3 regions of the Desulfovibrio sp. 7SRBS1 genome follow, and region 1 is predicted to be linked to each of the others. Evidence: riboswitches for the same ligand, from Rfam matches in the RefSeq annotation. Region 1 holds a riboswitch; each other region holds the start of a gene.
What was found. A riboswitch is a leader RNA that binds a small molecule or an ion and turns the genes downstream of it on or off. The one in region 1 is predicted to bind cobalamin.

Region 2: another riboswitch for cobalamin. It lies ahead of ACI0FJ_RS17950 (sirohydrochlorin cobaltochelatase); the one in region 1 lies ahead of metE (5-methyltetrahydropteroyltriglutamate--homocysteine S-methyltransferase).
Region 3: another riboswitch for cobalamin. It lies ahead of ACI0FJ_RS09070 (anaerobic ribonucleoside-triphosphate reductase activating protein); the one in region 1 lies ahead of metE (5-methyltetrahydropteroyltriglutamate--homocysteine S-methyltransferase).

Annotation. Positions count from the first base shown of each region.
Region 1 is NZ_JBJKFD010000001.1:1,673,178-1,680,354, forward strand. It holds gene ACI0FJ_RS07780 (hypothetical protein) at 207-428, shown strand; gene ACI0FJ_RS07785 (hypothetical protein) at 437-919, shown strand; gene ACI0FJ_RS07790 (DMT family transporter) at 1,059-1,949, shown strand; gene ACI0FJ_RS07795 (LexA family transcriptional regulator) at 2,045-2,701, shown strand; gene ACI0FJ_RS07800 (hypothetical protein) at 2,962-3,117, shown strand; cobalamin riboswitch at 4,281-4,410, shown strand; gene metE (5-methyltetrahydropteroyltriglutamate--homocysteine S-methyltransferase) at 4,739-6,997, shown strand; gene yjgA (ribosome biogenesis factor YjgA) at 7,094-7,177, shown strand, end outside.
Region 2 is NZ_JBJKFD010000001.1:4,068,796-4,075,972, forward strand. It holds gene ACI0FJ_RS17935 (iron-containing alcohol dehydrogenase) at 1-1,094, shown strand, start outside; gene ACI0FJ_RS17940 (hypothetical protein) at 1,128-1,325, opposite strand; gene ACI0FJ_RS17945 (sigma-54-dependent Fis family transcriptional regulator) at 1,733-3,961, shown strand; gene ACI0FJ_RS17950 (sirohydrochlorin cobaltochelatase) at 3,998-5,107, opposite strand; cobalamin riboswitch at 5,286-5,468, opposite strand; gene ACI0FJ_RS17955 (cysteine hydrolase family protein) at 5,713-6,273, shown strand; gene ACI0FJ_RS17960 (S1C family serine protease) at 6,485-7,177, shown strand, end outside.
Region 3 is NZ_JBJKFD010000001.1:1,957,722-1,964,898, reverse strand. It holds gene ACI0FJ_RS09085 (hypothetical protein) at 71-811, opposite strand; gene ACI0FJ_RS09080 (hypothetical protein) at 1,233-1,412, shown strand; gene ACI0FJ_RS09075 (hypothetical protein) at 1,695-2,180, shown strand; cobalamin riboswitch at 2,694-2,862, shown strand; gene ACI0FJ_RS09070 (anaerobic ribonucleoside-triphosphate reductase activating protein) at 2,913-3,695, shown strand; gene ACI0FJ_RS09065 (ribonucleoside triphosphate reductase) at 3,598-5,601, shown strand; gene ACI0FJ_RS09060 (NAD(P)-dependent alcohol dehydrogenase) at 6,601-7,177, shown strand, end outside.

The DNA of each region.
Region 1 (7,177 bases):
GTTTTTAATAAATACGGAACTTTCGAACCAGCTGTTCGCGATAAACGCATTGCCTTGACAGCAGGGGGGAAGAAGGGATTACAATATACATCGGGTTGTGCCCTTCCCTTGTCTGTAAATCTTTGCAATATACACATCCAGTGGTAACGCAACTTACGAGATTACGAGCGCAAAGGATCTCTAGCCTTATGGATGCATTCGTCTTTATGTTCGTCATAATTGCAATTGTTCTGGAATTGCTCTTTTTCCTTTCTCATTACGACAAGCACCGGAACAAACTTGCCAAGCGCAAATACGAATTCAGATTTCTGGAAACCAAAGTATCTGCAAAAATAGATGCTTTGAATGCCGAAGTGGAATTGCTGGAGCATGAAGCTGAAACAGCCCGAGCACAACTCAGCAGTGCTGAACACAATTCCGGAGTATAAATTCTGCCATGGTAATCGCCCTCTCCCTTCTTCTTCTCGTTGCCTGCTCATTGGGCTTCCTCTTCTTCAGCAAACAAATTGTGATATGGTACAATAAATCCCTGGCCGAAATAACAGCCAAGGAAGAAGCTCTGAGCACTGAATACAAGGAACTGAAAAAACGCAAAAACAGCTTGAAGTCTGAAATCCAAAACATTGAACAGAAAATTTTTCTTCTGAAAAACGACTGGATTGAGGCACCGGAAGAAACGCCGACACTCAAAAAAAATACCAAGTCTTCAGGCGAGGATGTTTCCCATTGGCTGCTCTCGTCCGGCAGGATAACCATGGAGCAACATCAAAAGGCCCAAAAGCTGACAGGAAAAGTCGCGCAGGACTTTGTGGAAACCTGCATTGTACTCGACTTTCTGGATGAAAAAACCATCAAAGAAGCCCGCCGCATCATGCGTACCGGGCAGCTCCCGCCTCGAGAAATAAAAGCCCCAAAATAGCCTTCCCGCCCCTTCTTCCATCTAAAGCAAAACAATTGCCTGTTCTGTGTGTTTGCCATACAGTACGCGGCTTCCCGTCAGATTTCGTCTGGTTTGCCCAGCGAATTTCGAACATCCCGGAGCGACATACGGAGCAGCCATGCAAACCAGAGAACTCAAAGCCGACGCACTCTTGATGATTACCGCCCTTATCTGGGGGGGGGCTTTCGTCGCACAACGGCTGGGAATGGACCATGTCGGACCATTCACCTTCAATGCCGTTCGGTTCGCCTTGGGCGCTGCGGCACTTGCTCCCATTGCCATGCGCAGCCACGGCACAAGGGGCGATGCGCTCTCGGGCTGGAAAGCCGCAGTTGGCAGCCTTGGCGCCGGAGCTCTGCTCTTTGCCGGGTCCTCACTCCAACAGATGGGCATCATCTGGACAACGGCAGGCAATGCCGGTTTCATTACGGGCCTTTATGTCGTTATCGTCCCCTTTCTGGGCCTGTTCTTCAGGCAGCGCCCGGGACTAGGCAGTTGGGTAGGCGTAGTCCTTGCCGTAAGCGGAATGTATTTTCTCAGCGTCACCAATGGTGGCATTGCCATGAACAAGGGTGACATCCTGGTCTTTGTAGGTGCATTTTTCTGGGCCGGGCATGTTTTGCTGCTCGGCTGGCTGGCACCACGCATGAATCCTATCCGCCTGTCCTGTGTGCAATTCGCCTGCTGCTCCGTGCTTAGCTTTTTCGTAGCCCTGCCAACGGAAACATTTACCCTAACCGGGTTGTACGGCGCTGCCGGTCCCATCCTCTACGGCGGGCTCATGAGCACCGGCGTAGCCTATACCCTGCAGGCCGTTGCCCAGCAGGACGCCCCACCCACCCACGCAGCCATCATCCTGAGCCTGGAAGGCGCATTCGCAGCCCTCACAGGCTGGATAATCCTCGACGAAATGCTCACACCCCGAGCCCTGGCAGGCTGCGCCCTGATCTTTGCCGGAATAGTCACTGCGGAATTGGCTCCCAACCGAACTCCAAGCCAAGCAGAATAGGTTTTTTGAAGAATGTTCAAGACGTTCTAAAAAAAGCTTGCCGTCATGTTAACTTTTATATACAAGATAAACACGATATGAACATGGAGTGACGTGTGACAATATTTGATGAATTTTACAGCAGGATTCGCAAGGCCACCGGCCTGCAGACACAGCAGGAGCTGGCAGCCCTGTTGGGCGTGAATCGTTCGGCCATCACCCAGGCAAAAAAGCGGGGAGCAGTGCCGGAACGCTGGATTCTCAAAGTTTCACGCGACATGGGACTGAGCCCGGACTGGTTGGAAAACGGACGCGGCCCCGAACGCATGCCATCCGGAGCGGCTTACGGCACAAATGACGACGACTTTGAGCGTGTGCCCAAAGTACGGGCCAGGTTGTGTGCCGGTGGCGGCTCGTTCGAAACCGGAGGCGACATTGAGGGCTTCTACTCCTTTCGCCGGGAGTGGCTCCGCCGCAAGGGTAACAGCGGCCGGATGGTCCTTATGGATGTGTTCGGCAACTCCATGGAACCGGAAATCCGCGAGGGCGATACCGCCCTGCTGGACCAGGCCCAAAAAGACATCATCGCAGGCGGTATCTATGCCGTGGGCCTGGAAGACACGGTAATGCTCAAACGGGTAGAAAAAAGACCCGGCGTGCTTGTACTGCTGAGCGACAATGTCGACTACTCCCCCATTTATCTGCGCGGGGAGGAAATCGACCAGTGCCGTATCATCGGCAAGGTGGTCTGGGTCTGCCGGGAATACCGCTAAAAGCAGAGCAACAGATGTTGCCTGCGAAACAAGAGCAAGCCGGGACAACAACCGGCAGGGTGAGCGCCAACCGCCAAAAGAGAAGCCAAAGCAGCTGGCTGAACAGGCAAAAGGGGCAAAAGGACTGGAGGTCTGAAGCCATGGATCTTTTGAAGAGACAAGTCCTTTAAAAAAGAACGGTTAGAAGCGAGATATTTTTTTGCCCTTCAGGTTTATATAAATAAACAAAAAGATAGCAAACGCAACACGAGGAGAACATCATGCAACGCAGAACGTGCCAATGCGGACGGGACATCTGGGTACAGTACAAAAAAGGACGCTTTGCGGTCTTTTGGCTGATGAGCATTGAGTTCGGAAAAACCGTGCATCGTTGCCCCGATTGTGGACGCCGCCTGGACATCGACGAACTCGACTAGTGTTGATGACCGCGGCCTGAAATAACTTCTCAGGTTCGCTCATGCCGCTTCCGGAAGTTCTCCAATTTCTGGTCGCGCCTAAGGGACATGCTCAAGACAGGACATCCCAAAATGGGACATGCCCAAGACGGGATATGCCGGAGCGAAACATGCCGTGTGGAGTGCTGTATTTTTGTGAAACGGATGTGCAGTCGAGACACGAGTCTGTCCGGCACACTACAAAGCGTATTTGTGAAGGATCAGGTCTCAAAAACAGAGGCAAGACCTACAACGGGCCCGCTCCTGAGAGCCCAAATGCCCAAATGCCCAAGAGAAACACACGGTTTGTACGACGCAAGGGGAACGATGAGCTGTCCCGGTGGTGGTGAATTGCTGTTGTTTTTACAATAGACGACAGCAGGCAGCTCTGCATTACGCAGCTCCACGAGCAGAACATTTGCTGGCATCCGCTGCACCCAAAAGTTTCAGTGCGCGAACAGGCTGTGATGGTGCCACGTTCACAGATTGCTAGTAGCGGATTAGCGGCCCGAAAGAGCTATTCGGAATCATGCAAAGGGAATGATGAAGGCTCTCAGCAAATCATAATTTTCTTTTTTGTCCTATTCCTTCCTGCAGGGCACCTTTGGCTTCCGTGGAATGGCCCCTCCGCCCGCCAAAGGTGCCTCCCTTATTTGGCTCGATGAAGTTCCTGTACTCGGCCGCTTAGCTTTCTGTTTTCTGCCCGAGCAAAAGCCACCCACTCCCAAGGTCTACCAAAGCAAGCTTTGGCAATCTTCAGCTCCCTGGCTCTCCGTTTCCCCAAAAGCAAGGGAGTATCCCAGCTCTGTGGGACTCCATGTGGGAATCATAGTGCACATGTCCTTTGCTTTGAACGGGAAGTAACTCGCTGGACCCCCAAAATAGGTCGCCGGAACATTTCCATTCCCTTCATTCTGATGCTGCTTCATCCCATGCTGCGGTCCGTCCCCCGAACAAAATCATTTTTCCCATTCGCCTTGTCCCGATCGCCCCACTATCTGGGCTCCTTTTGCTCTCTTTTCCGTTTTGGCTTTCAAGTAATTTCTTTTGCAAAGTGGTGAGTAAAATGATTGACATAAAGTTCACACAACTATATCTAAATTAAATGATATTTGATTAATCTTTAACCAAAGCTCGCGAGAAACGGAAGACGGTGCAAATCCGTCGCAGACGCGCTGCCGTAACCGGAAAGTACGCCCGCCTCTTCACTGGTTTTGCCGGGAAGGAGAGACAAAATGGCATGTTGGTCAGCCAACGCACCGGAAGCCGGAAGACGCCTCGCCAGCACGAAACAAGGCCCCGCGATATGGGCTGGAAAACTATGCCGAAGCAGACAGGATTTGCTGTTGACGGAAACAGCGTGATAAAGAAAGCCTTTTCGTCGACACAAAGCACCACGTATGTAATCGTGGAACAAAATCTCCCATGCCCGGCATGCACCAGGAGCACAGCGAAGCATTTGGCCGGATTGGCCGGATAGTTCGTGGCATCCTCACACTCCAGCAGATCGCTCCGCATTTTCACGATTTTCGACCGCGCCGGAAAAGCCACACCGGCCCCGAAACCGAACACAGGAATGCTTATTCATTCCACGGAGGAGCACATGCGTACACATTCTCTGGGATTCCCCCGCATTGGACGTGACAGGGAACTCAAAAAAGCCATGGAAGCCTTTTGGCGAAAATCCATCAGCCAGGACGAACTCCTCAATGCAGGAAAGGAACGGCGCCTGGAAAACTGGAAGATTCAAGCCGAAGCAGGTCTTGACCTCGTACCCGTTGGAGACTTCTCCTTCTACGACCACATGCTGGACACGGCAGTCACGCTCGGCTGCATTCCACAACGCTTTGGCTCGCCGGACTGCGACGCCGACCTTGAGGCCTATTTCCAGCTTGCCCGTGGAGGCGACCACCTCCCTGCCATGGAAATGACCAAATGGTTTGATACCAACTACCACTATATTGTTCCTGAAATTGCTCCCTACCAAAAATTTTCACTTTCCTCGTCCCGCCTGTTCGCACAAGTCCAGGAGGCCTTGGATGCCGGACTGAAGCCCAAGGCAGTTCTCCCCGGCCCCTTCACGTTCCTCCACCTGGCGAAGTCCACCCGGCCGGACTACGATAAATGGAACGCACTCGACGACTGTCTTGCCGTGTATGGGCAAATCGTGGAACGTCTTTCCCAGAGCTGCGAGTGGATTCAGATCGACGAGCCTATTCTCTGCTTGGACACTCCCCCCGGCTTTTCGCAACGTTTTGTCGACGCCTACACAAGACTGCAACAGCACTGCGCCCCGGCCAAAATTCTTCTGGCAACCTATTTCGGAGCCATCGACGACAAACTCTCCTTGCTGACCGCTCTGCCCACAGCCGGGCTGCATATAGACCTTGTTCGCGCTCCGCAGCAGCTCAACGCCGTAGCCAAAACCCTTCCCAAGGACAAATTCCTCTCCCTCGGCCTTGTGGATGGCCGCAACATCTGGAAAACCGGACTTCCTGCTGCCGATAAAAAAAAACGTCAGGCTGCCGAAATCCTGGGCAATGACCGCCTCCTTATTGGCTCCTCCTGCTCCCTCCTTCACTGCCCCGTGGATTTAAACTCCGAAACAACCCTCGCCCCTGAAATCAAAAACTGGATGGCCTTTGCTGTCCAGAAATGCAGCGAAATAGCAACACTTGGCAAAGCAGCCTCGGGTATAGATGTAACAGCCGCATTCGCCCAAAGCGACGCAGCCGCTGTAAGCAGAGCCACAAGTCCCAAGGTCGTCAACCTTGGCGTACGCCAACGGGTGGACGACATCACCCCGGACATGGCCAGCAGAAAATCTCCATTTGCCGAGCGCATCCGGCTGCAGAAAGACAGACTCCAACTGCCACAACTGCCCACAACAACCATTGGATCGTTCCCGCAAACTTCGGAAATACGTGCGACCCGCCGTCAAAGAAAAATCGGAGAACTCGACGAGTCCGCATACATAACAGCCATGCAGAGTGCCATAACCGAGTGCATCCATGAGCAGGAGACCCTCGGCCTGGACGTGCTTGTCCATGGCGAGCCCGAACGCAACGACATGGTCGAATACTTTGGCGAGCAGCTGGATGGCTTTTGCTTCACAACCAACGGCTGGGTGCAGAGCTACGGCAGCCGCTGTGTAAAGCCGCCCGTTATTTACGGCGACGTGCACAGGCCCCGCCCCATGACCGTAAGCTGGACGACGTATGCCCAAAAGCAAACCGCCAAGCCTGTCAAAGGCATGCTGACCGGGCCGGTCACCATCCTCTGCTGGAGCTTTGTGCGCGACGACCAGCCACGGAGCCAGACCTGCCGCCAGATCGCCCTCGCCATTCGCGATGAAGTGACCGATCTGGAAAAAGCCGGAACTGCCATCATCCAGATAGACGAACCCGCCCTGCGCGAGGGCCTTCCACTGCGCAAGCAGGATTGGCAGGAATATCTGGACTGGGCCGTGCAAAGCTTCAAGCTGGCAACATGCAGTGTGGACGACACAACGCAAATCCACACCCATATGTGCTACAGCGAATTCAACGAAATCATCGAATCCATTGCCGCGCTGGATGCCGACGTCATCAGCATAGAGGCCAGCCGCAGCAACATGGAGCTTCTCGATGCCTTTGCCCGCTTCCACTACCCCAATGAAATCGGGCCCGGAATTTGGGACATTCACAGCCCCCGCGTTCCACCTCTGAAAGAAATGGTCAGCCTGCTGCATAAGGCGCTCGACGTTATCCCCGCCGAACGTTTGTGGATGAACCCGGATTGCGGTCTCAAAACCAGGGATTGGCCCGAAACCAGGGCGTCACTGGCCAATATGGTCGCAGCCGCCCGCGCCCTGCGCAAATAACAAAAGGCCGGGGAGGGATCGTCCTTTCCCGGCCTCTTTTTTCCTCCCATGCGGAACGTACTTGCCGTCCGCCCTCCACACCGTTAAAATAGCCCCATGGAAGACAATTACAAATCCCGCACCCAGCTGAAAAAGGAAATGACCGCACTGCAGGAGATGGGCAAGACCTTGATAAAAATG
Region 2 (7,177 bases), 2.4 Mb from region 1:
CAATCAAGACGCAGGGATTGAAAAAGCCCCTTATTGTGACCGACATCGGGATTGTCAAAGCGGGGCTGTGCAAAAAGGTCGAACAGATCCTTGAAGATTCGGGCATTCCGTATGCGCTCTACACCGAAACTGTTGCCAACCCCAACGAGAAGAATGCGACGGATTCCTTTGCTCTGTATACAAAGGAAGGGTGCGACTGTCTTATAGGGCTTGGCGGCGGAAGTTCCATGGATGCAGCCAAGGCATGCGGAGTTTTAGCTACCAGCGGCGGCACCATAGACCAATACCGTGGCATGGGCATGCTCAAGGCTCCGCTGCCGTTCTACATCGCCATTCCCACCACGGCGGGTACCGGCTCCGAATCCACCTGTGCCTGCGTCATCACCAACACCCAGGAAGATCACCATTGGAAGATGGTTCTTCTGGACGGTCGTCTGCTGCCCGACGTGGCGATCATCGATCCGCTCCTCATGACCGGACTGCCCGCAGCCATCACTGCCTCCACAGGCATGGATGCCATGACCCACGCCATAGAGGCCTACATCTCCATAGGCGCCATGGAATACAGCAACGCCATGGCCCTTGGCGCCATCAAGCTCATCTTCAAGTATCTGCGCAGGGCCGTGGGCAACGGCAATGATGTCGAGGCTCGGGAAAAAATGGCTTATGCCCAGACCATGGCCGGAATTGCCTTCAGTAATGCAGGATTGGGTCTCGTCCATTCCATGGCCCACCCCTTGAGCGCGTTCTATAATTTCCCGCATGGTTTCGCCAATGCGGTCTGCCTGCCCACGGTGCTCAATTACAACAAGATCGTCTGCCGCGCGAAGATGACGGATATTGCCAGAGCCAGCGGGCTGACCGACCTTGGGACCTTCCCGGAAGATGCCGTGTGCCAGGCGGTCCAGCGCCTTAACGACGATGTGGGCATTCCCAGAACCATCACGGAAGTGGCGGCCATGGTGGGAGCAACCGTCGATGCCAAGGATATCGAAGCCCTGTCGCAAGATGCCCTGAACGAAGTTTCCACCCCTACAACTCCAAGAATACCAACCCTGAAGGAAGTCATCGGGCTGTATAACAGCTGCTGGTAACCGTCGGAACTCCATCCCACTCTCGGGGACGGATCATTCGTGGTCCGTCCCCGTACGCTGTGTACGGCGGGAGCTGCCCGGCATTGTTTTGCCGAAGGATATCTTGATCATGGAATTCGTCGTCTTTACGGGGGCGGCCATCATCTCATCCGGATTCGTCATGTTGCCGAGAGCGTTGTAGTGGGGCTTTGTTTTCAAAAAGACCATCCCCTTTTCCGGATTCCTGTACATACCATCACCTTTCTGCTTCCTCCCGAAGTGAGGGTGCTGTTCGCCGCAGCCTCAAGAGTGCCCCTGCTGCCGTCTGGGAATTTTGGAAAAGACCCTTTCATGCCGCGGCCCTGAAGTTCATTTTTATGCCGCGGCCCCGAATGAACTTCGGGGCCGCGGCTTATGTTTATTTTAGCGTATATGCTAATAATATCAGCTAGATCCCCATGTGAATTTTAGGACTTACCTTGCCGACGCTCTCCTCTCGTCGTACACTCAACAGAATATCAAAGGCGATTTTATGCCATCTTCGAGCGATGCGATCGTTCAATTGGGTGGGCTGCTTCAAAAAGGTGCACGAACAACTCCATTGCGCCCTGTCGGCAGCCAATTCTGCAGCTACTCTGACAATCCGGTAGGAGTGAAGTATGTCCTCTTCCGCCTCCGCACGCGACAGCAGACCCGTTGAAAAGTTACAGGAAGACTGTCCAGATGGTTGCGCTGGTCTGGACGCGACCGAATTCTACAGCGACTTTTCCGTCCCTGGTACCTCCCACTCGCTGTTCTGGAAAAAAATCTACGATGAACGCAGGCAATTTCACAGGGGAGAGCCTGCCCAGTTCACGGCCATCAGGCCCCACATTCTCCGTTCGTGGAAACGCTCTCGCGCTGCCAAAGCACCGTATCGCGGGCTGCCTTCGGTTCGCCTGGGGAGCGCGGATCTGGAACGGATTATCGACCAGAACGAATTTTTCCTTTCCACGGCAAAGCCCATCATGGAAGAGCTGCTGGACAACATCCATCCCACAAGCAACTGTATAATTTTGACGGACACCAATGGTGTGTACCTGCACACCCTGGGTGACGACATGGGGGCCGGGCGCAGGGCAAGCAGCCCTTTGCGGGGGCTGGTAGGCAGCGAAAACATAGAGGGCACCACTGCCATGGGCCTTTGCCTGGCAGAAAAGGCGTCCACCTGTGTTTTGGGCTGTGAACATTACAACCCGTATTTCGACAGCTGGTCCTGTGCTGCCGCGCCGGTGTTCGACTTTGAAGGCAATCTGGTCGGAAGCCTTTCCATGACCATGGAGCGCGACAGCTTCAACCACCACACCTTCGGGCTGATCATTTCCGCAGCCAAGGCGGTTACGGAGCAGATGCGCCTGCGCCATCTGCTCCGTGAGACGCGGACCATAATGGATCTTCTCGGCGAAGCCGTGGTGGTGCTGGATGCCGCAGACCGCGTGCGGGTGATGAACCACTATGCCAGGCGCATGTTTCATTGCGCAGAGGATGTGGCGGGAAAACCATTTGCGGACTTTGCCGACGTGGTGGGGGAGGATGATCTTTTCGAGTCCGAGCAAATAGTCAAGGACAGCGAATGCTCCCTGCGGCTGGCGGACGGCACGGCCCTGCAATGCGTTTATTCTTCTTCCCCGCTTCCGGAAGGGGGCATCTGCCTGACGCTTCGGGAAAGCCGCCGTGTGCACAAGCTGACCAACCGGATTACGCGGGCCAAGGCCGTGTACAATTTCAACGACATTTTGGGTGAGTCCCGGAGTATGCACAAGGCGCTGAAAATGGCGCACAAGGCCAGCGAAAACTCCATGACCACCCTTATTTTGGGGCAGAGCGGCGTGGGCAAGGAACTGTTTGCCCAGGCCATTCACAACGCCAGCGACCGGCGCGACCAGCCCTTTATTGTCATCAACTGTGGCACCATCCCGCGCGATTTGGTGCAGAGCGAACTTTTTGGATACGAGGCGGGGGCGTTTACCGGGGCTTCGCGCCAGGGCGCACCCGGCAAGTTCGAGCTGGCCGACGGGGGCACTCTTTTTCTCGACGAAATCGGCGACATGCCTTTGGTTGCACAGGTCAATCTGCTGCGGGTGTTGCAGGAAGGGGAAGTGACGCGCGTTGGGGGCAAGCGTTCGCGGCAGGTGAATGTGCGGGTTATCGCGGCCACACACCGCAACCTTACACAGGCGGTGCAAAACGGCACATTCCGCAACGACCTGTTCTACCGGCTCAATGTGCTGGTTATTAATGTACCGCCGTTGAATTACCGCCGTGGGGACGTCCGACTGCTGGCCAATTTTTTCCTGCAAAAGATTACTCCCACACTGGGCAAGAGGCTGGATGGGTTCAGCCCTGGCGCCATGCACTGTCTGGAAGCCTACAACTGGCCGGGGAATGTGCGGGAACTGGAAAATCTGGTGGAGCGCACAGCCGTGATGGCCGACGGGCCTCTTATTCGTCGGGATGATTTGCCGTCGGAAATTTGGATGGCCTCGTCGGGGGAAAATTTGGGCGAAGATTTGGGGGAACCGTTTGGGAAGCCTGTGGGTTCGGCGGTTCACGAGCCTTTTTGTGGACCGGTTTGTGGGGCGGATCTGGAGCCAGCTGCCGGGCTGTTCGCCCCGCAGGTCGAAACCGCCACACAGCCCGACATCCAGCCCGGCGGGCTGTGGGAAAGCAGGACGGAACCTTTGGAGGAGTCCAACCACAGCAGGGAGAGAAGGCGCATTATCCGGGCCTTGCATGCATCGAGCGGAAACGTCAGTGCAGCGGCAAAGGAGGTGGGAGTTTCCCGCGTTACCTTTTATGCGCACCTCAGGCGGCACGGTTTGTCGCTGGATTCCTTTCGCGAGGAATAATTTCTCGGAAGCGTTCAGCCGACTTTGGCCAGTGCGCTACCCCTTTTGCAAGGCGGCCACGGCCTTGGCCAGATGGTCATGCCAGATGTCGCGGAAGGCCTTGTGTTCCAAAGATCCGGTGGTGACGGGCATGACCTCCAACCCCATGGAGGAAAGGACCTGTTTCCAGGCCTGGGCCTTGTCGCCGAACATGTCCACCTGCACGTGATGGCCGGGCAGACACATGAAGGGCACCAAAAAAACGCGCTGCACGCCCTTGTCGAGGAACCGCTGTCCTATTTCCGCCGGACCGTTCCTGTCCATGAGCGTACCCATGGCGATGTTGGGTGCGGTCCGCATCAGCAGATTTTCCAATGCCAGATAAAATGCATGGCCCTGGTGATAGGTGCCGTGTCCCACCAGGATGATTCCGTCGTTCGCCTCTGTCTTGGGCAGTAGGCTGTGCATGATGATTTGGGCGGTGCGTTCCATGTCTGCCATGGTCTGCATGAGCGGCGCGCCAATGGTCACTTTGGTCAGCCCCTTGCGTGGGTGGACCATGGCCTTTGCCTGCTGCACGGTCCATTCGTATTCCACGCCCGGTACGGTGTGCACGGACTGTACTGCCACATGGCTGAATCCGTCGTCGACCATCTGCGAGAGGGCTTCGGCTACGGACAGGTGTTCCATGCCTCGCGCACGAAGTTTGGCCCGTATGCGGTTGGCCGTGAAGGCCCAGCGAACGTCCATGTCCGGGTAGGCTGCCCGGACTTCTTCTTCGAACAGATCATAATATTTGTGGGTGTGCGGCAGTGCGCAGCCAAAGGCCGAGAGCAGGATGCCGTGTTTGCCGGTGCGGGGTTTGGGGACGCCGCCGTGGTGATGATGGTGGGAATGATGACAATGTTCGTTATGCTGATTGTCGTGATCGTCGTGACCGTGGTGATCATCGTGCTCGATGTGGTCATGGTGGTCACGGTGAGCATCGTGATCGTGGTGATCAGGGGCATTCCCGTTATGGTGATGCTGGTGCCCGTGGTGGTGTTCTTCATGGTCATGGTTATGGTCATGGGCATGACCATGGCAACATGTGCCGCTGGCTGCATCGTGCGCACTATGTTCTTTGGGAGCGGCTTTTTTCCGGGGCTTGTGGGGTACTTGGGGCATGGTGTCTCCTTGGGGCAAGCAAAGGGGAATCCCCCAGATTGGTCCAAATGGGCACAGGCCATTACAGGACGTTAGGGAGCAAACAACAATATATTCGAAACTGGTTCGTATATGGCGCGCGGGGCCGTTTGGACCACGCCTGGCGAATTCCGTCTGAAAAGCACTCCCGCTTTTCCTGGCGGAGAAGGTGTTGTTGGCAGGTCTCCTGGCTTGTGAGTCAATGACGATTTCCAGGTCTTCCCGAGTTTTCGGTGACCAATGGCAGGGGAAATTGTCTCTTCGCTTACAGTTGCGGGGGCAGCGCTGGTTTTTCACCAGCTTCCCTGTTTAACCCTACGGGACCAACAAAAAAATGGATATATTGGGGGACATGGAAAGTCAAACCGGGGCGCGCAGGATTTCCAAAAAAGAGTAGGCAGGCTGGGGCGGTTTTTCTATACTACAGAGGTTGATTTTGTGTGTTGCGGTTGTTCAGGTCGTTCATCATACGAGTTAACTCAACCCTCTTCTTTTTCTTATAAACAACGTCATGGAAACTGTCGGACGATCAGAAAGATCGACTCTGTCTCATGTTGTATGAATAATAAACCAGATGGAGATGAAATATGGGCTATACACCAGATGCAAAGACAGCGCTTATTGTGATGGATGTGCAAAAAGGATTGGACGATCCTATTTTTGGAGAAAGAAGCAATCCAAAGGCAGAAGAGAACATCTCTCGTATAATCTCATTTTGGAGGAAGGAAAAACGTTCTGTAATTCACATCCAGCATTGTTCTGTAAATCCAGACTCACCACTTCGCCCAGGCCAACCTGGATTTGAGTTCAAGCCGGAAGCAGAGCCCATTGCAGGGGAGCCAATCTTTCAGAAGTCTGTGCACAGTGCCTTTATTGGTACAGATTTGGAATCGTATCTCCGGTCTGAAAATATTGAAAAAGTCGTTATCATAGGCTTAACAGCAGACCAATGTGTGTCAACAACCACGCGTATGGCGGGGAACCTTGGTTTTGATGTCTTGCTTGTTTCCGACGCCACAGCAACATTCAATAAAATTGGTCCGGATGGCATAGAATATAGTGCTGAAATAATTTTAGCTGTGAATTTATGCAGCTTGCATAAGGAATTTTGCGAAGTCATTACGACCAAGCAGTTATTGAGCGCGTAGCGGCGGCGAATCGATCGTTTCAATCCGACGTTCTTTTTTGCAGCGTTTCGGGATCAGCGCATCTGGACCGGCGAATCTGGACCGGCGAATCTGGACTGGGCGCGAGGAAAGGCGGGCAGGAGAAGGGAATAGGGCAGGAGATGGCAATGATACCCTGTCCCTAAATCGGCAATAGATTGACGTGTTTCTTTTGATACGTCATACCGGGAGCATGCGAAATCGAGCCCTCCTGTTTCTGCTCTGCTGCGTCCTGCTCTGCACCGCCTGCGGCAAGTCCCATTATGCCACGGAACAAGGCGTCGACCTCAACGCGTACAAATACGTTGTGGTGGCCGACCGCAACGACGACCTGATGCTTGCCATGGAATTGGAGCGGATGTTCGGCGGCATGGGGTTCGAAGTGATCAGCGTCTATAGGGCCGATGCCCTGCCCATGAAGGAACGGTCCAAAGTGCTGGTGCTGAATTCGCGTACCATCGCCATGGAGTGGGAGGCGCGGGCCCAGGTAAGGCTGCTGGATTACGTGGACAAGCGTGTGATCTACCGCGGCGAGGCCGAGTACGGCGGCGGCTTTCTGGAGCCGCGCGACCAGGCCGTGGAGGCAGTGCGCAAGGCGCTGGGCGGCGTGTTCGAGCTGTACCAGGGCTATTCGCCCGAGGCCCAGAAAAGCAAGGACCGCCTTCTGGCCGGAGAGTGGGAGAACATAGACCGTTCGCGCCAGGACTTGGAGCGGTATTTCGACGAGCACCTCGGCACTCTGGACAAGGTGGAAGGCATCTGGACATCGTGGGACGATGCCTGCCAGGTGGCGGTCTTTTCCTCTTTTGTACCGGACAAGCGAGACTTTGTGGGGATTGTTCTTTCCTCTGATCTGCCCGCCTGGCAACCCGGCGACGTCATGCTT
Region 3 (7,177 bases), 280 kb from region 1:
CGGGCCTTATTTTTTGAGCAATCTGAAAGTGCTGACCTGTTTTGCCTGGGCTCCGATGGGTCCGGAAAAATTATTTGCCGGCCGGGCCTTTGGAAGTTTTGGAAGCTTGGGGAGCCTGCGCCGGCTGGGGAGTCTCCCCGGCACCGACTGGTTCTTCTCCGCCGCCCATGCCACCTTCTTCCGGCAAGGCGGCCAGTTTGGCCGTGTTGGCCGCGTTGTCCAGCGAGGTAAGCAGACGCATGACAACCTTGCTGAGTGGAAGCCCCTTGCTGCCGCCCACCTGGCTGAGGAGCAACGTGGGCAGGCGCACCGGTTCGGGCCCTGTATCCTTGCTTTTGAGCATGCCGTCCACTGTGTACATGTTTTCGATGCGGATGAGTGGATCGCTGCGCTTGTGGTGCAGGTCCATTGCGTACACGCGGATGGCTGCGGTGAGGTTGCGACCTATTTCCAGAATGTTGTCTTCATCCACAGGGCCGGACAAAAGGACGACCGGCTCATCCAGGACGACTTCGCGCAAGGTGAACGGAGAGTTGAACAGGATATCCGGCTTGAAGGCCAGACGTATGGACCGCACTGCCAAGGCGCTTCCGCTGGGAAAGCCTTTCGGGTTGTCGATTCGCAGATCGTAGAGCACGGCCTCGCCTGAAAGAAGCGAGACCTTGGCCTCTGAAAGGGTGCCGTTAACAAGACAGGTGTCTTTGAGGTAGTCGGTTACGGCACTCTCGACCAGACGGTTTATTCCAATGCTGACGCCCCAGAAGAGCAGGCAGCACAAAAGCGTAATTGTAATAATGGCTTTGCGTATCATAGGCATCCTGTTGGCGGTGTCGGCGCACTATGGCGCGTCCGTCACCATGCAAAACATGGTTGTGCCGTCTTCTGCAAACCGTGTGCGCTCCATGCGGGCACGGCCGGCGGTAGTTCCGCACAGTCTTTGCGAGACTGTCAGAAGAATGATCGTAAGCCCCCTCAACGGATACTTTGCAGCAATCAGGGGAGGTTGGTCAACAGACTCTTGAAATGTATGCAGACAATTTTGTGCTCACTGGGGAGTTTACATTCAGATAAAAAATGTGGGAGAGAAGAAATTGATTTCCATAGTGTGGCTTGACATTGTGCCAAAGCAATGGAATTGTCATACAATCGTAATGGCCCTTTTTTACATGTTCTTCCAGCCTAGTTTTTCCAGAAGCCCCGTACTGCAACCTATTGAGCAATGGAGACTGAGCATGACTGTGAAGGAAATCGTGGCCAATGCCAAGGCTTCCGGTTCTCAGAAAACCGCTGAAGCTGAGAGTTCCCAAGAAACGGAAGATCTGGTCCGTAAGCTTCTCGAGAAGTTTTGCCCTTCATGCGACGAAGCGGAAATAGACCAGGCTGCCGAACAGATCAGTTCCGACATGTTCTAACTCATCAAACATCTTCCCTTTGTGGAGGAAAAGCCCGGTGCTTCGGCATCGGGCTTTTTTTGTATGCGAAGGGCAGGGGGCAACTTATCCCCCATATAAACGTTGTGCTGTCCAAAGGGCCATTGGGGGGGATAGGGCAGAGCAAATCCTTGGTACCCAATTATATTTTATTATTTATATGGGCGTGTCATGGGATGCGGTCGATGTGTGTTCGCATCTCTGCTTGAAAAAAAAACTCCCCCCGCCTATTCTCAGATAAACGCGAAGAAAGGAGTTTCACCTATGCGGCATACAGCGTCGGCTCTGGCCGTTGTCTTTTTGGGGATATTCATGTGGGGGTCCTTTGCCCTGGCAGCGGACACGTTTGTCGGCTGGGAGGCGGACGGCGAATACAGTAAAATGTACGACGTTGCCGAGTACGATAAGATCAAGGGCAGCTTTGTAGAGCTTATAGATGTGACTCCCTTGCCAGGAATGGCAGTGGGATCGGCCATTGTGGTAAAGGACCGTGCGGACGGCGAAGATATTGTGGTGCATGTGGCTCCCAAGGGGTACATCCACGAGCAATTGGAAGCGCTCAATCTGCGGCCCGGACAGAAAATAAAGATATACGGTGCTTGGGTGGAAATCGACGGGCACGATGTGCTCATGGCCACCAAGATCAAGAAGACCGAGAACGAATTCGTCAAGGTGCGGCGCACCAAGGACGGCTTTCCTTTCTGGAACATGACTCCTGAAGAAATTGCCAAGGAACTGGCCGACTCCTGAACTGGCCGACCGGGGAAGCCGGAAAATTCGCCGGAAAGAAACAGTAAACTGCCTTCCCATATGGCCGCGTGCAGCGGGCCGGACAAGAGCAGGGTGGTTTTTGGCAGGAAAAGTCCGTGAGGTACATAAATGTATTCCACGGACTTTTTATTTAGATCTATGACCGGCCTGTGTATAATCCGGGGAGTGCTGTTCCTAATCCTATTCCGTGAAACATGCGCTGTCAGTACGCTCCAGATGCTTTGCCGATAAGATAAAGTCCCGCCATGTGAAATGGCCGGGGCTTTTTTTCAATTTTTTTTGATGCCCTGCCGAATAGGGGGTCCCCCTCCACTGTCCTGTGGAAAAAGTTTTTCAGACATGATTAATTGAACCTAATTGCTTGTAATCGGCGATGAGCCAAAATAAAGTAACGCTTTTGAACAGAGCTGCACTGTACAAGAAATGGCTGATGAAGTAGGTTCACTCTCAATGTGCGCGATTGTCTTCCGGCCTTTGGGGCAGGATGGAAAATTGCGAATTATTTCTTCAGGTTACGCTTAATCGCTTGATTTTTTTTCGGTTTTCCGGTGCGATTCCGGAGCGGTTCCGCCGCTGTATTTCGCGAATCAGTGAATGTTTTCAGAATGTTCTTGCCGATTCGGGATAAGCCAGCAGACCCTGCCTGAAGACTTCCTCCAAAAGTCTTCCACAAGGAAGACGACAACGTTCAGCCACACAAAATACAGCCGCATGCACGACAAACTTTCTCCGGCCTGGCAGCTGCTTCGGGGACTCCAACCTCTGAGCCTTTGCGATTGGCCTGGTCACACCACCTGTGTTCTGTTTTTCGGCGGATGCAACCTGCGTTGCCCCACTTGCCACAATGCGAACATTGCCTGGCACCCGGAAAAACAACCTGCCTTGTTTACACCCGACGTGGTCAATTACATCGAGCGCCGCAAGGACTGGCTCGACGGCATTGTCATTTCCGGCGGGGAACCCACCATTGTTCCCGATTTCCCCGCATTCCTTCAGGACATGAGGAGCTTTGGGCTGCCCGTCAAGGTTGATACCAACGGGTTGCAGCCGGGCACCGTGAGCATGCTTTTGGAACAAAAGCTTGCCGACGCGTTTTTTGTGGACGTGAAAGGTCCATGGCACAAGTATCCGGCCCTTACCGGCGATACATGCACCGAACGTCAGGCGCAGGAATCCCTTGAGTGGATTTTCGCTCTGGCCGCAAAGCAGCCGGACGTCTTTCGTTTTCGCCTTACCAAAGTACCTCTGCTCGATGCCCAGGATATCGAGACTGCCAAGACCTATCTGCCCAACGGTTTTAAACTGACGTTGCAAGACTACGTCCCCCCACGGAGAAGCAATGCCCAGCAAGATAAGCAAACGCGACGGTTGTCTGGAGACCTGGTCCACGGAGAGGATTGCCCTGGCCATTCTGAAAGCCCTGAAAGCGAGCGGGGTGAAGGACCCGCTGCTGGCCAAACGTCTGGCGGGGAAAGTAGAAGCCAAGCTTGGTGATGTAGATATTGCCGACCAGGAACAGGTTCAGGACATGGTCGAGATGGTGCTCATGGAGTCCCGTCTGTACCATGTGGCCCGTCGCTATGTTATCTATAGGGAAAAGCGCCGCCAGCTCCGTGAGCATACCGAGGCCTATCTCGACATCAAGGACACCATAGACAACTACCTGAACAAGGCCGACTGGCGTGTGAGTGAAAACGCCAACATGACCCATTCCTTTCAGGGGCTCATGCTGCACCTGTCCGGAACGGTTCAGGCCCGCTATGCGCTGGAAAAATATCCTGAGGAAGTCCGCCAGGCCCACGAGCACGGCTACTTCCACATCCACGATCTGTCCTTTGGGCTGGCCGGGTATTGCGCGGGCTGGAGCCTGCGCGACCTGCTGCTGGAAGGTTTCGGACTGGAAGACCGTTCCTGCGCCGGCCCGGCCCGCCATTTCGACTCCGCTTTGGGGCAGATGGTCAACTTTCTCGGCACCCTGCAGAACGAATGGGCTGGTGCCCAGGCCTTCAACAACATGGACACGTACCTGGCTCCCTTTGTCCGCCACGACAATCTGAGCTACGACGAAGTCTTTCAGGCCATGCAGAAGTTCGTGTTCAACCTGAATACGACCTCGCGCTGGGGTGGGCAGAGCCCGTTCACCAACCTGACGTTCGATCTCAATCCGCCCAAGCATCTGGCGTCCGAAGCCGTGATCATCGGCGGTAAGTTGCAGGATGCCACCTACGGCGATTTCATTCCCGAAATGGAAATGATCAACCGCGCCTTCCTGGAAGTGATGCTGCGCGGCGACCACCACAGCCGTATCTTTTCCTTTCCCATCCCCACCTACAACATCACGGAAGATTTTCCCTGGGACAGCGAAGTGGGGGACTTGCTGCTGAAAATGACCGCCAAATACGGCGCTCCCTATTTTCAGAACTTCATCAGCTCGGACCTGGCCCCCGAAGACGTCCGCTCCATGTGCTGCCGTCTGCAGATGGACCTGCGTGAACTGCGCAAGAAAACCGGTGGACTGTTCGGCGCGGGCGACCTGACCGGCTCCATCGGCGTGGTTACGCTCAACCTGCCCAAGCTGGCCTATCTTGCCCAGGGCGAGGAAGATTTTCTCGACCTTATCGGCGAGTACGCCACCCTTGCCAAGGACTGCCTGGAGTTCAAGCGCAAGATGATCAACGACAATCTGCAGCGCGGCATGTTTCCCTGGACCTACCGCTACCTCAAGAACGGGTATAATGCCCACTTTTCCACCATCGGGCTGGTCGGCGGCCACGAGGCATGCCTCAACCTGTTGGGCAAGGGCATAGATTCGGAAGCCGGAACGCGCCTTATGCAGCGCGCCCTGAACCATCTGCGCGATCTGACCTCCGATTTTCAGGAGGAAACCGGCAACCTGTACAACCTGGAAGCCACGCCCGCCGAAGGGACCAGCTACCGGCTGGCAAAGATAGACCGCGGACTGTACGAGAACATCATTACCTCGGGCAACGGTACGCCGTACTACACAAACTCCACCACCCTGCCCGTGGACTACACCAGGGATATCTTCCAGGCCCTGGAGCACCAGAACGAATTGCAGCCTCTGTACACGGGCGGCACCGTGTTCCATACCTATCTTGGCGAAGCCGTGGCCGATCAGGAAGCCCTCAAAAGCTTCATCATCAAGGCCTTCAGCAAGACCAAAATTCCCTACCTGTCCATCACGCCGACCTTTTCGGTTTGCAAGAACCATGGATACATCTACGGCGAGCACTTCGAGTGCCCCACCTGTAATGAGGAAACCGAGGTGTACACCCGTATTGTCGGCTACTACCGCCCCGTATCGCGCTTCAACAAGGGCAAGTTGGCGGAGTATGAGGAGCGTCTGGTGTATTCCGACATTGGTTGTCCCGTCTGCTAGGCTGTTAAAAAAGACGCCCTGACGGCGTTGCTGCGGGGTTGGCGAACCCTTGTGTATTGAAGAATACACGTCGGAACCGCCAAACTCCTCGCGCCTGGTCAGTTCGTTTTTTTAACAGCCTAGGTTAAAATTTGTTGTTAAAAAAAACGCCCTGACGGCGTTGCTGCGGGGTTGGCGAACCCTCGTGTATTGAAGAATACACGAGGGTTCGCCAAACTTCTCGCGCCTGGTCAGTTTGGTTTTTTAACAGCCTGATTTTTTCAGGCTACACGATTTTCGCGACGAACGCGTTTAGGTTCGTTCAAAAGAGGTGTTTGAGGCCGGGCAGTAGGTTCACTACTCTCCGCATTCTCAAACACCTCTTTTTGTTTTCCCAGTCCACGAAACTTACCCAGCCGGAAAGAGGGAGCACCGTCAATTTCCCCCATTTTTTCTGGGCAGGGAAAGGCAGAGCATTTTTATAGTCCAGGAAGTGGCGAATAATGCGGTCTCACGTCTCCCGGACTGATTATAATATAAGCGGGTTGAAAACAGAGTCGGTTGCGGCTCAAGCTGTTGAATGAAGGTGTTTGGAATGCGGGGAATACCGCTCCAGGCACTTTTTTTGTTTCTGCGGCCGTATCCGAAATTGGGGGCAGACCGCAGGAGCGCTTGCTTGTTGGGGGAACATTGCCCGCGGCAATGGGGCTTCGGTGGGTGAAGGGGGGCAATTGTTTGGGGTACGAAGGGCGCAAATTTCATGGAAGGGGAAGCCATGGATGCTTGCTTGGTGGGACGTGGTTGCAGGTACGGGGATGAACGTAGAAATCTTCCGGGAAGGCTGTGGTGACGCTATTTTGAGTATATGTAGAATTGTGTAATTGTTTGATTATTTTGTATGAAAAAAATGTCTTGATTCATTTTATGTAGGGCGTAACGTACAAGCCGGTATGTGATTTAATTCACATGTCTGATTGCATGAAAGTTGTTCTAAGTGATTAAATTCACAAGGAGGCTGTTATGAAGGGTTTCGCCATGCTTGGCATCGGGAAGATCGGCTGGATAGACAAGGACGCTCCCAAGCCTGGGCCGCTGGACGCCATTGTGCGTCCGCTTGCCATTGCGCCGTGCACTTCGGACGTGCATACGGTGTGGGAAGGGGCTATCGGCGAACGTACGGATATGATTCTTGGTCACGAAGCAGTGGGTGAAGTTGTCGAGGTCGGTGCTTTGGTCAAGGATTTCAAGCCGGGCGACAAGGTCATTGTTCCCGCCATCACGCCGGACTGGAATTCGGTTGAAGCCCAGGCCGGATACTCCATGCATTCCGGTGGAATGCTGGCTGGCTGGAAGTTCTCGAACTTCAAGGACGGTGTCTTTGCAGAATTTTTCCACGTCAATGACGCTGACGGCAACCTGGCGCTGATCCCCGAAGGGATCGAGCCTGCTGAGGCAAGCATGCTCAGCGACATGGTTCCCACAGGTCTGCATGGTGTGGAATTGGCGGACGTCCAGTTTGGGGATACCGTGGCGGTCATCGGAATAGGGCCGGTGGGCCTTATGGCGGTTGCTGGTGCGGCTCTGCGTGGCGCATCCC